4 regions of the Serratia sp. 25CWL12 genome follow, and region 3 is predicted to be linked to each of the others. Evidence: predicted binding sites of a transcription regulator. Region 3 holds the regulator's gene; each other region holds the start of a gene.
What was found. Region 3 encodes CRP, which controls carbon source genes, mostly activating them, when cyclic AMP is high. Its sites were predicted from a motif close to ATGTGANNNNNNTCACAT; they were not measured.
Positions count from the first base shown of each region.

Region 1: a site for CRP is predicted at 1,202-1,219, ahead of yrbN (protein YrbN). Genes of this name have one in related genera too.
Region 2: a site for CRP is predicted at 2,047-2,064, ahead of ompW (outer membrane protein OmpW). Genes of this name have one in related genera too.
Region 4: a site for CRP is predicted at 1,931-1,948, ahead of ACX9GV_RS09415 (GntP family permease). Genes of this name have one in related genera too.

Region 1 is NZ_CM147698.1:3,632,566-3,635,743, reverse strand. Features, by position in the region: gene pnp (polyribonucleotide nucleotidyltransferase) at 1-46, shown strand, start outside; gene nlpI (lipoprotein NlpI) at 173-1,057, shown strand; gene yrbN (protein YrbN) at 1,226-1,306, shown strand; gene ACX9GV_RS15700 (DEAD/DEAH family ATP-dependent RNA helicase) at 1,296-3,178, shown strand, end outside.
Region 2 is NZ_CM147698.1:1,837,107-1,840,284, reverse strand. Features, by position in the region: gene trpB (tryptophan synthase subunit beta) at 1-392, shown strand, start outside; gene trpA (tryptophan synthase subunit alpha) at 392-1,198, shown strand; gene ompW (outer membrane protein OmpW) at 1,262-1,903, opposite strand; gene ACX9GV_RS07945 (YciC family protein) at 2,249-2,998, shown strand.
Region 3 is NZ_CM147698.1:4,438,634-4,441,811, forward strand. Features, by position in the region: gene ACX9GV_RS19280 (YccS/YhfK family putative transporter) at 1-966, opposite strand, end outside; gene crp (cAMP-activated global transcriptional regulator CRP) at 1,022-1,654, opposite strand; gene ACX9GV_RS19290 (OsmC family protein) at 2,098-2,505, shown strand; gene ACX9GV_RS19295 (phosphoribulokinase) at 2,696-3,178, opposite strand, start outside.
Region 4 is NZ_CM147698.1:2,149,113-2,152,290, reverse strand. Features, by position in the region: gene araC (arabinose operon transcriptional regulator AraC) at 1-358, shown strand, start outside; gene ACX9GV_RS09415 (GntP family permease) at 438-1,805, opposite strand; gene ACX9GV_RS09410 (gluconokinase) at 2,178-2,699, shown strand; gene edd (phosphogluconate dehydratase) at 2,710-3,178, shown strand, end outside.

The DNA.
Region 1 (3,178 bases), 810 kb from region 3:
CACAGCGCCAGAAGCGTCTGCAGCTCCTGCGCCAGAAGCAGAATAAGTGTATCAATAACTTTACAGCCCCCGCCTTCGCGGCGGGGCTGTTATCATCGTGCGGGTAGGATGCTCGCGTTTTAGCAAGCGGAGGACAGGACGTTCAGCCAATGTTTGTTTTTGGGAGTAAGAAATGAAGCCTTTCTTGCGCTGGTGTTACGTTGCGACAGCACTTTGGCTGGCAGGATGCAGCAACAATGATTGGCGTAAAGATGACGTTCTGGCTATTCCGTTGCAGCCCACATTGCAGCAGGAAGTGATCTTGGCGCGCATGGAACAGATACTTGCCAGCCAAGCACTGACTAATGATGAACGCGCACAGCTTTTATATGAGCGCGGAGTGCTGTATGATAGCCTCGGGCTACGTGCTCTAGCGCGCAACGATTTTTCGCAAGCGCTGGCGATACGTCCTGATATGCCGGAAGTTTTTAACTATCTTGGCATTTACTTCACGCAGGCAGGCAATTTTGATGCCGCGTATGAAGCGTTTGATTCTGTACTAGAGCTTGATCCAACTTACAACTACGCGCGTTTAAACCGGGGCATTGCACTGTATTATGGTGGCCGCTTCCTGTTGGCGCAGGATGATCTGCAGGCGTTTTATCAAGACGACCCAAACGATCCCTTCCGTTCGTTATGGCTTTACCTGGTGGAAAGAAGTGTTGATCCCAAGGCAGCCAGCGTTTCGCTCCAGCAGCGTTATGATAAAGCGGACAGAGGGCAATGGGGATGGAATATTGTCGAATTCTACCTGGGTAAAATCAGTGAAAGCACGCTGATGGAAAGACTCAAGGCAGATACAACGGATAACACTTCGCTCGCTGAACATCTCAGTGAAACAAACTTCTATTTAGGTAAGTATTACCTAAGTCTGGGGGATAAGGACAGCGCTACAGCGTTGTTCAAACTGACGGTAGCTAACAACGTTCATAACTTTGTTGAGCACCGCTATGCATTGTTGGAATTGGCTCTACTGGGCCAAGAACAAGACGACCTATCGGAATCCGACCAACAATAGCTGACAGACACTATATCCAATAAATTTCGAGTTGCCGCTAACGCACAGCCTGGAAAATAGAGGATCTCAGCCTGAGATACATTGGTTTTTGACCAAAAATTATCGCCTTGGCGGGCGAGGGCTTTTTGTCTGTTTTATAAACAAATTTGAGCCGGTTCACACTTTTAAATGAAAACGACTGAAAGTTTTCTCGACGAGTTATGTAAACTGGCTGCCATCATTAATGAGACACGTTTACATGACTACTGAGTTTGAAACTTCTTTTGCTGATCTGGGCCTATCTGCACCGATCATTGCTGCCCTGACTGATTTGGGCTATGAAAAACCATCACCGATTCAGGCTGAGTGTATTCCTCACCTGTTAAATGGCCGCGATGTGCTGGGTATGGCCCAGACTGGTAGCGGCAAAACTGCAGCGTTCTCGCTGCCCCTGCTGCATAACTTGGATGCGGCGTTAAAAGCACCACAAATTCTGGTGTTGGCACCGACACGCGAACTGGCCGTTCAGGTTTCTGAAGCCATGGCTGATTTCGCCAAACATATGCATGGCGTCAATGTTGTCGCCTTGTACGGTGGCCAGCGTTATGACGTACAATTGCGCGCTTTGCGCCAAGGGCCACAAATTGTGGTCGGTACGCCTGGCCGCCTGTTGGATCACCTCAAGCGTGGTACCTTGAACCTTTCCAGCTTGAAAGGTCTGGTGCTGGATGAAGCCGATGAAATGCTACGCATGGGCTTTATTGAAGACGTAGAAACCATTATGGCGCAGATCCCAGCGGAACATCAGACCGCTCTGTTTTCTGCCACCATGCCGGAAGCGATCCGCCGTATTACACGCCGTTTTATGAAAGATCCGCAGGAAGTTCGCATCCAATCTAACGTGACCACTCGCCCGGACATCAGCCAGAGTTACTGGACGGTGCAAGGTATGCGTAAGAACGAAGCGCTGGTGCGTTTCCTGGAATCTGAAGATTTTGACGCAGCGATCATCTTCGTGCGTACCAAAAATGCCACGCTGGAAGTGGCGGAAGCCTTGGAGCGCAGCGGCTACAACAGTGCAGCACTCAACGGCGACATGAACCAGGCACTGCGTGAGCAGACACTGGAGCGTTTGAAAGATGGTCGCTTGAATATTCTGATCGCCACCGACGTTGCTGCTCGTGGCTTGGATGTTGAGCGTATCAGCCTGGTAGTAAACTATGATATCCCTATGGATTCAGAGTCTTACGTTCACCGTATTGGTCGTACTGGCCGTGCAGGCCGTGCTGGCCGCGCATTGTTGTTCGTGGAAAACCGTGAGCGCCGCTTGCTGCGTAACATTGAACACACCATGAAGCTGACCATCCCTGAAGTGGAACTGCCGAATGCAGCGCTTTTGGGTGAACGCCGTCTGGCTAAGTTCGCAGCCAAAGTACAGCAACAACTGGAAAGCAGTGATCTGGATATGTACCGTGCGCTGTTGGCTAAGCTGCAACCGGCTGAAGAGCTGGAGATGGAAACCTTGGCCGCCGCTTTGCTGAAAATGGCACAGGGTGAGCGTCCGTTGATCCTGCCACCTGATCCGGTATTCAAACCGCGTCAGCGTCGTGAGTTCAATGACCGTGATGATCGTGGTCGTGGTGACCGTGCTGACCGTGGTCGTCGTGATGCTCGTCCAGATAGCCGCGAAGGTGGCGATCGTCCACGTCGTGAGCGCCGTGACGTGGGTGAAATGCAGTTGTATCGCATTGAAGTGGGCCGTGATGACGGTGTGGAAGTTCGTCATATCGTTGGCGCGATTGCTAACGAAGGCGACATCAGCAGCCGTTACATCGGTAACATCAAGTTGTTTGCTTCTCACTCAACCATTGAGTTGCCAAAAGGTATGCCGGGCGAGATCCTGAATCACTTCACTCGTACCCGCATTCTGAATAAACCGATGAACATGCAACTGCTTGGTGATGCACAACCTCATGAACGCCGTGAGCGTCGTGATGGTGCTCCTGCTGCTCCACGCCGCTCTTTTGGTGAGCGCCGTGAAGGTGGCAATGCAGGTGGTAATGCAGGTGGTGAACGTCGTGGTGGTAATTTCAACCGCGATGGCAAGCCGGCGCCACGCCGTAGCGATGCCGCACCTAGCAC
Region 2 (3,178 bases), 1.9 Mb from region 3:
GCGCACCGCTGAAGCATGGCCGCATCGGTATCTACTTCGGGATGAAATCGCCGATGATGCAAACCTCTGAAGGGCAAATCGAAGAGTCCTATTCAATTTCTGCCGGGCTGGATTTTCCTTCTGTCGGCCCACAGCATGCCTATCTGAACAGTATTGGCCGCGCAGAATACGTTTCTATTACTGATGAAGAGGCTCTGGACGCCTTTAAAGCGCTTTCTCGCCACGAAGGGATTATCCCGGCACTGGAGTCCTCTCATGCTCTGGCACATGCCCTGAAAATGGTGCGCGAAGCCCCGCAGAAAGAGCAAATTCTGGTGGTTAACCTATCTGGCCGCGGCGACAAAGACATATTTACCGTTCACGATATTTTGCAAGCACGGGGAGAAATCTGATGGAACGATATCAGCAACTGTTCAAGCGCTTAGAACATAATAAAGAAGGCGCGTTCGTCCCATTTGTTACCCTGGGGGATCCAAACCCGGCGTTATCACTAAAAATCATTGATACCTTGATAGAAAACGGTGCCGATGCCCTGGAGTTGGGGATCCCCTTCTCAGATCCTCTCGCTGACGGCCCAACCATTCAAAATGCCACACTACGTGCTTTTGAGGCTGGGGTGACACCCACACAATGTTTCGAAATACTGGCAGCAATACGCCAGAAACATCCCCAGATCCCCATTGGCCTACTGATGTATGCCAACCTGGTATTCCATCGTGGTATTGATGCATTTTACCAGCGTTGCGCTGAGGTCGGGGTTGACTCGGTATTGGTAGCTGATGTGCCGTTCGAAGAATCGGCACCCTTTCGTGCCGCCGCAACCCGCCATGGCATCGCTCCCATCTATATTTGCCCACCCAATGCTGATGATGATTTGCTGCGCAACATTGCTTCCCATGGCCGTGGTTATACCTATCTGCTTTCACGCGCCGGGGTGACAGGAGCCGAAAGTCGCGCGCAGTTACCACTGCACCATTTGGTAAATAAGCTACGTGAATATAACGCACCACCACCATTACAAGGGTTTGGCATCTCTGAGCCTTCTCAAGTTAAGGAGACCTTACAAGCGGGGGCCGCTGGGGCAATCTCTGGCTCCGCTATTGTCAAAGTCATCGAACAGAACCTGGCTCAACCTGATGAAATGTTAGCTAAATTAGGGGACTTTGTTCGCAGAATGAAAACGGCAACGCGCGTATAATCTCTTCTATTATGACCGGGTCACAAGAAGGAGGCGCCAAAAGCGCCTCCTGAATGGACTGATTTAAAAGCGATAACCTGCGCCAAACATAAACACAAAGGGATCGAGACGAGTGTCAATACTCTGACTTTGCCCGGCAACATCAAAGCGTACATCGGTTTTGATATCCATCCACCAGACTGACATATTCAGCATCCAGTGCTCATCCAGGTTGTAATCCAGGCCAGCCTGCCCCGCTACACCCCAAGAGTTTTTCAGATCCAGATTACTCACACCAGCACTGTTACCATAGTCGTTAAACTTCTCATTAAAGAACATGGTGTAGTTGACACCGATACCCAAGTAAGGACGCAGTTTGTCCTGCTTATCACCAAAATAGTACTGCGCCATCAGGGTCGGCGGTAAATGCTCGACTGTCGCAATGGTTCCATTAACAGCGGAACCATTGAGCGAAACTGAATGGCGGAAAGGGGTGGCAGCCAACAGCTCAACACCAATGTTATCGGTGACCATATAACCAAGGGTCAGCCCTAATTGTGTATTGTTATTAACATCGAAAGAGCCCTGCCCCAGAACATTATCGGAGCCGGCATTCGGACGTACGGTTGCCGTACCTGCACGGACCAAGAAATCACCAGCTTGATGCGCGCTTGCTAACATCGGGGTCAGCATGGTAGCCAATATCACCAGAGTTGTCTTTTTCATTATCCATTCCATTTTTGTGGTTTATATCCGGGTTAAATATACCTATTTACAGCGAGTTATGATCCAATCGAGATCACATCTTGTGCCTAGAGTTGTAAATTTCCACCAAAAACAACAATTAACAGAATCGAAATAAAAACCTATTTTGATGTAAATCAAAAATCACAACTTGCCAGTGAACGGATCGATATAAAATTCCAGTTGCTCAAACCGCTGCCATTTTCGTGGCTGATACAATAATCGTAGAAGAAATCAGCGCTGAGTATTTCACGGGGTGCAACAGCAGCACAGAACAGGGTACAATTACACACTGATTTATTTTGCTATCGACACCAAGGAGTCCGCATGCCTATCACGGCCAGCATGTTATACCGTGACAGTTTTAACTTTTTCCGTAACCAGGTGGTCGGTATCTTGCTGATAGCCCTGCTGACGGCATTTATTTCTGTGTTGCTTAATCAGGCTTTAAAGCCCGATGCTGAGCAGTTAGCACTGTTGAATGCCACAAAGAATGATTTAACCGCCACAGCAGGAATGGGGCTCCAGGAAATCATTCAAACTATGACGCCAGAACAGCAAATATTGTTTTTGAAACAATCTGCTGCCGCGCTCGTCTCCGCTTTGGTAGGCAATGCGTTACTGGTGGGGGGAGTTCTCACGTTAATAGGCATGGTATCTGCAGGCCATACCACCAGTGCATTACGAGCGATGGGGAGTTCTTTGCCACAATTACCCGGCTTACTGCTGATGTTGTTTATCTGTGCCCTTCTGATCCAATTAGGTCTTACGCTGTTTATTGTGCCAGGTTTGATCCTGGCTATCTCGTTCTCATTAGCTCCGGTGATTTATTTTGCTGACCGCCCTGGCATCTTTGCTTCTCTCAGGCAGAGCTGCAAACTGGCTTTTGCCAATGCCCGAGTGATCGTCCCGGCAATGATGCTGTGGTTAGCCGCTGAATTTCTGGTACTGTTTATGATCAGTCAGTCATCGTTAACACGTGAGGTTGCCAGCATAGTGTTGACTGCATTAAGCAATCTGATTTCCGCACTATATCTGATTTATCTATCCCGTCTGTATATGTTACTGCGTAACTGATCATTACCAAGCAGGCACGATTTTTTTCAACCCCGTGCCTGCTTTTGAACCTGAGTTCTTAAGAATACACCCACCTGCTCATTATTTAACCAGTCAAAACCAAAGATTACGCTGTAAAATCCACCTGTTTTTCTTTGCTTTTTTAACTCTTTTGTAAAAAAAGGTGCAAGTTTGAGCGAA
Region 3 (3,178 bases):
ACGGCTGAAATGGTAGTAACAAAACTGGCCAACGGGATTATCAGCATGCCGTGTAGCCACTTTCTCCAGCGCGGCCAATTCGTGTTTCATGCTAAAACGGCGAGAGTGCCGATGATAGAGGATATCTTCTGCGACAACGCGTAAACGTGCAGCGATGACTTGAGCATTACGACGAATGATCGCCTCAGCTTGGCTCTGCTCCACCAATTTTTGCACTTCTTCTGGCTGGTGGAGGCTGACGCTAATGTGTTCTTGCAGGTCGAGTGCCACTTGGAACGTTCGTTGCAGGCGTTTTTGTTCCATATTATTGGCGTGTGGCAGAAAGTTAATCTGCTGATATAGCAAACTGATCAGGTCCATCACTTGCTGTTGGCGTTGCAACAGTGGCGGTAGCGCGGTTTCAGGATCAGTATGTTGGGTCAGCAGCGAATATTTGGCTTCAAAATAATCAGCTAACTGTATATAGAGTTGGTTTAAAGATTCACGGATTGGCTGTTCTTTCCATAACTTAAACCAAAACCAAGTGAACAGGCCGTACCAGAGAGTGCCTACGGCATACAGTAGCGGGGCATACCAAATAGGTAGGCCATCCATGCTCAGAGAGAAAATGGCCGCAACCAGTGCTGCGGGCAGCAAGCGTGCATGTAGTGGGCTGATTTCCCCGCTGACACCCAGCAATAGCGCCATAGCAAGCATCAGTAAGGGTAATGGGATATGCCACAACAGCGCCTGTTGCAACAAAACACAGCTGAGAGCGAACAGTGCCCCGCCGATTATCAGGCGCTTGAAAAAGCGCTTATGAGGGGTATCTAGCCCGGCGATATTGCAACAGACAGGCACTAACGAGAACAACAGCCCCTGTTGCAGGTGGCCCAGCAGTAAACCCACAACGACAGGCAGGCACAACACCAACGTTTGTCGCAGGGCATAGTTCACTTCTGGATGGTAGATCAGGCGGCGCCACATGTTTTGCTGTTCAGCAGACAAAGAACGGCGCATTGCAGCGCCGTTTCTTTAATGATTAACGGGTACCGTACACGACAATGGTTTTGCCATGAGCGGAAATCAAATTTTGATCTTCAAGCATTTTCAAAATGCGGCCAACAGTTTCACGTGAACAACCGACGATCTGACCAATTTCCTGGCGGGTAATTTTGATTTGCATACCATCCGGGTGAGTCATCGCATCAGGCTGTTTTGCCAGGTTCAGCAAGGTTTGTGCGATACGGCCAGTCACATCAAGAAAAGCGAGGTTACCTACCTTCTCTGAGGTGACTTGCAGGCGACTTGCCATTTGTGCAGATAGGCGCATCAGAATATCCGGGTTAACCTGAATGAGCTGGCGAAATTTCTTATAGGAAATTTCAGCTACTTCACAGGCACTTTTCGCCCTTACCCAGGCACTTCGTTCCTGGCCTTCTTCAAATAATCCAAGCTCGCCGATGAAATCCCCCTGATTTAGGTAGGAGAGGATCATCTCTTTGCCTTCTTCATCCTTAATCAACACCGCGACGGAACCTTTGACGATGTAGTAAAGAGTTTCCGCTTTTTCACCTTGGTGAATCAGCGTACTCTTTGATGGATATTTGTGGATGTGGCAATGAGACAGGAACCATTCAAGAGTCGGGTCTGTTTGCGGTTTGCCGAGAACCATGCGCTATTATCCTCTGTTGTTATCGCTGCCTTGTATCACAGGGGTCAGAGTTCCCTGTAAAACGTGCTTATAGCCTGATGTTTTAGTTGTGGCTATCAACAGGTTTTGAGGTGAGGTATATCCCCGTTGTCACTCAAGCCGTAGTAGACTCGTTCGTTTGTCGCCTACCGGCAGTTTGAACGAATCTGGGTAAAAAAATCACTTATACACTAGCATATTAACTCGTATTAAGTGCTGCAAGCTAGGTTCCATTAACTCACCAATGATCTTAGGATATATCCCTGAAATTGATGCCATGAAAAAAGTATTGCAGCTGTGTTTGTAGCACAGAGTGAGGCGGGTGTCTTGTGTTGTCTCGTTTCAGCATGATTAGTGTCAGGTTTCGTTGCCAGTTTCTCTATGAAAGCGTACGTTGATTTTAAAAAATAATCGGAGTGAACAATATGCAGGCAAGAGTGAAGTGGGTAGAAGGGCTGACATTTTTGGGGGAGTCTGCTTCCGGCCATCAGATTTTGATGGATGGTAATGCGGGTGATAAGGCCCCAAGCCCAATGGAAATTGTGTTGATGTCTGTGGGGGGCTGCAGCGCTATCGATGTGGTGCCGATCTTGCAAAAAGGCCGCAATGATGTGCGCGATTGTGAGGTGAAACTGACTTCAGAACGCCGTGAAGAGGCACCTCGACTGTTTACCCACATCAATCTGCATTTTATTGTCACCGGAAAAGGGCTAACCGAAAAGGTGGTGGAACGTGCAGTAGACCTTTCTGCCGAAAAATATTGCTCCGTTTCCCTGATGCTGGGCAAAGCGGCCACTATTACCCACAGTTTTGAAATCCATGAAGTTGATTGAGCACTACTCTGTGTCATGTTGACACGGAATAACGCTAAGCATCGCCGTGCCGTTTTGGGCTGCGGCGATTTTTGTGCAAACGTTGTGTCTGCGGCAGACTGTCGATAGGGCTTGTCACCCGCTTGGATTGCAGATGAAACGGAGTATCACAGGCGTGAGATTAATCGCCGCCCACCTACATGATTCGATATTATTCGATTTTCTTGCCTTCCAGTAGCCGTTGCACCAGTGGCGTCATAATCAGCTCCATTGCCAGCCCCATTTTACCACCAGGTACCACCAACGTATTGATATGTGAAATAAATGACCCTTGCAACATGGCTAGAAGATAGGGGAAATCGATCTGTTCCAAGCCACGGAAATGGATCACCACCAGGCTTTCATCCAGCGAGGGGATCGCTTTGGCCGCAAAGGGATTGGACGTATCCACGGTGGGAACCCGCTGGAAATTGATATGGGTTCGTGAAAATTGTGGCGTGATGTAGTTGATATAATCTTCCATTGAACGGACCACAGAATCCATCACGGCTTCACGGGAGTGACCGCGTTCGCCAGTATCGCGAACTAACTTTTGCATCCACTCCAGGTTAACGATGGGGACGACCCCCACCAGCAGGTCAACATGCTTGGCTACGTCGATTTGATGGGTGACCACGCCACCATGCAATCCTTC
Region 4 (3,178 bases), 2.2 Mb from region 3:
TGAAGCTTCCTCTCTGGCGGAGTATCCGACGATTGACCACCGGGTCCTCCAGGCTTGCCAGATCCTGAGTGAATCCCTTGCTGCCGAGATATCGGTAGAGGCACTGGCGCAGCAGGTATTTCTCTCGCCCTCACGGCTGGCCCACCTGTTCCGTGAGCAGGTCGGGGTGGGTATTGTACGTTGGCGTGAAGATCAGCGGATTATCCGGGCTAAACTCTTGTTGCAAACCACCCCGATGTCCGTCGCGGCCATTGGGCAACAAGTTGGTTATGACGACCAACTCTACTTCTCGCGGGTATTTAAAAAACGCGTCGGCGTGAGCCCAAGTGAATATCGCAAATGTGCTACGCCGCTGTGATGGTATGAGGTATGAGGAGCAAGGTGAGGATTGACGGGGACAGATAACGATTCTCTGCCCCGTGTTTTCATTTACTGTCTTACAAAAAGATACTGAGCGTGGCAACAATAATAAATGCAATGCTGCCCAACAGCGTTTCCATCACCGTCCAGGTTTTTAACGTGGTTTTTTCGTCAATACCCATAAGACGAGAAACCAGCCAGAAACCAGAATCGTTAAAGTGAGAAAGTACGGTTGCGCCCCCTGCGATAGAGATAACGATAAAGCATAAATCCAGGCTGGATAAACCGGTAGTCTGCGCCACGATAGGTGAGATAAGCCCAGCGGTGGTAGTCAATGCTACCGTCGCCGACCCTTGTGCAACGCGCAAACAGGTAGAGATGACAAATGCAGCGACAATCAGCGGCATACCGGTGTCTTGCAGCACACCGGCTAATGCATCACCGATACCACTCGAACGCAACACACCGCCGAACATCCCGCCTGCACCGGTAACCAGAATCACAGCACAGATTGGCGCTAATGAGTCACCGCACAGTTTTTCCAGTTTGCTCATACCAAAATCTTTGGCAAAGACCACCAAGCAAACCAGCAGCGTGATTAACAGTGCTACAGGGGTTTTACCGAACATACGGAGGAATTGAACAACGGTACTTTTGCCATCAATGACGCCAGTGACACTCAACGTATTCAGGCCAGTATCTAAAAAGATCAATAAAACAGGTAATAACAGAATAAACAAGACAGTGCCGAAAGCGGGCAGCTTGTCGTTATCAATGATTTGTTCATCATTAAACAGCAGTTTTGATAACGGAATATTGAATTTTTTGCCCGCATACAGACCGAATAAATACCCGCCTAGATACCAGGTTGGGATAGCAACCAACAGACCAATAACCAGCAGTAAGCCCATGTCGGCACCTAACAGATCGGCAGCGGCGACAGGACCAGGATGTGGTGGAACGAAGGCGTGCATAACAGCAAATGCACCGGCAGCAGGTAGGGCATATTTCAGCAATGAGCCACCAAAACGATTAGCCACGCTGAAAATAATCGGGATCATGACGATCAGACCCGCATCAAAGAAGATCGGGAAGCCGAACAGTAAGGAGGCCACCCCCAGTGCGAAAGGGGCTTTCTTTTCACCGAAACGACCAATCAGGGTGTCTGCCAGGACTTTTGCCCCTCCGGTTATTTCCAGGATTTTGCCGATCATGGCACCTAAGCCGACCAACAAAGCCACAGAAGCCAGGGTGCCACCAAAACCAGTCATCATGGTTGGAACGACTTTGTCAGGGCTAACGCCTGTTGCCAGTGCGGTACCTAAACTGACCAAAGTAAGAGAGACGAAAGCATGAACTTTCAGTTTCATTATTAAAAAAAGTAGAGCAGCGATAGCGCAACCTGCAATGATCAGCAAGTGCGTGGGGTTGGTTATTTGCTCCATGGCTGTACCTCATTATTTTATGGTTAGCTTGCTTCGTGTTTCAGTTCACAAATCTAAAAGTTACGGGTAACATGTTACTGGTAAAGTGAGTAATATAAAGTCATATTTTCAACTGTTATTCAAAAATGAGATCTATACCAAATTTCTATCAAGATGCAGGTCGGGATACCGCTAGGCAGCGACTCCAGTTCCAGAAAACGAGCTGAACGCATGTGCCGAACAGCCTAGTGAGCTAACTGCACTGTCGTAGTTAAGGATGATCCAAGTACTTCAGGATGACCCTTAAGTGTTGATGCCGTAAGTCACGGCCACCGATAGCCAGGCAACTTGAAGGATGAGGGAGATACCCAGAATACAATGCGAGGAGTTCATATGGCCGGTAGTAGTATTATTGTGATGGGCGTTTGCGCCAGCGGAAAAAGCACGGTTGGAGCCATGCTTGCACAACGGTTAGGGGCAAAGTTTATTGATGGGGATGACCTTCATCCTAAAGCGAACATTATAAAAATGGCCAGTGGACAGCCTTTGAATGATGAAGATCGCAAACCTTGGCTAGAGCGCATTCGTGATGCCGCTTTCAGTTTAGAAAGTAAAAATGAACAAGGTGTTATTGTCTGCTCGGCACTGAAAAAGAGTTACCGTGACCAGATCCGCAACGGTAACCAAAATGTCAGTTTTGTCTTTCTTGATGGTAGTTTTGATTTGATCATGGCTCGTATGATGGCGCGTAAAGGGCACTTTATGAAACAGAATATGGTAGAAAGCCAATTCAATACCTTAGAGCGACCTGATAATGAGCTGCAAGTCGCAGTGGTCGATATCGACACTGATATTGATAACGTGGTTGAGCGTGCATTAATTGCATTGAATCAGCTCGACACCGCAAATAGGTAGGATAAAAGCGATGAACAAACAGCTCAATCCTATGGTAAGTGCCGTGACTGAAAGGATTGTGGAGCGTAGTCGTGCCTTGCGCCAGCAATTTTTGGCAGTGGCAAAGCAGCAGCAGTCGAAGGGCAAGGGGAAAGCATCGCTATCTTGTGGCAATTTGGCCCATGCGGTAGCGGCATCCTGTTCACAGGACAAGGCCAATATTCTCGATTTGACCCGGGCGAACTTAGCCATTGTCAGTGCCTACAATGATATGCTGAGTGCACATCAGGTCTATAAAGAGTATCCAGACCAAATTAAGCAAGCGCTGGCGCCACTCGGTCATACCGCACAAATAGCGGGGGGCGTTCCTGCAATGTGTGATGGGGTGACACAAGGGCAGCCGGGAATGGATATGTCTCTGTTTTCGCGTGATCTTATTGCCCAGTCTACGGCATTTTCACTCAGCCATAATATGTTTGATGGCACACTTCTTTTGGGTA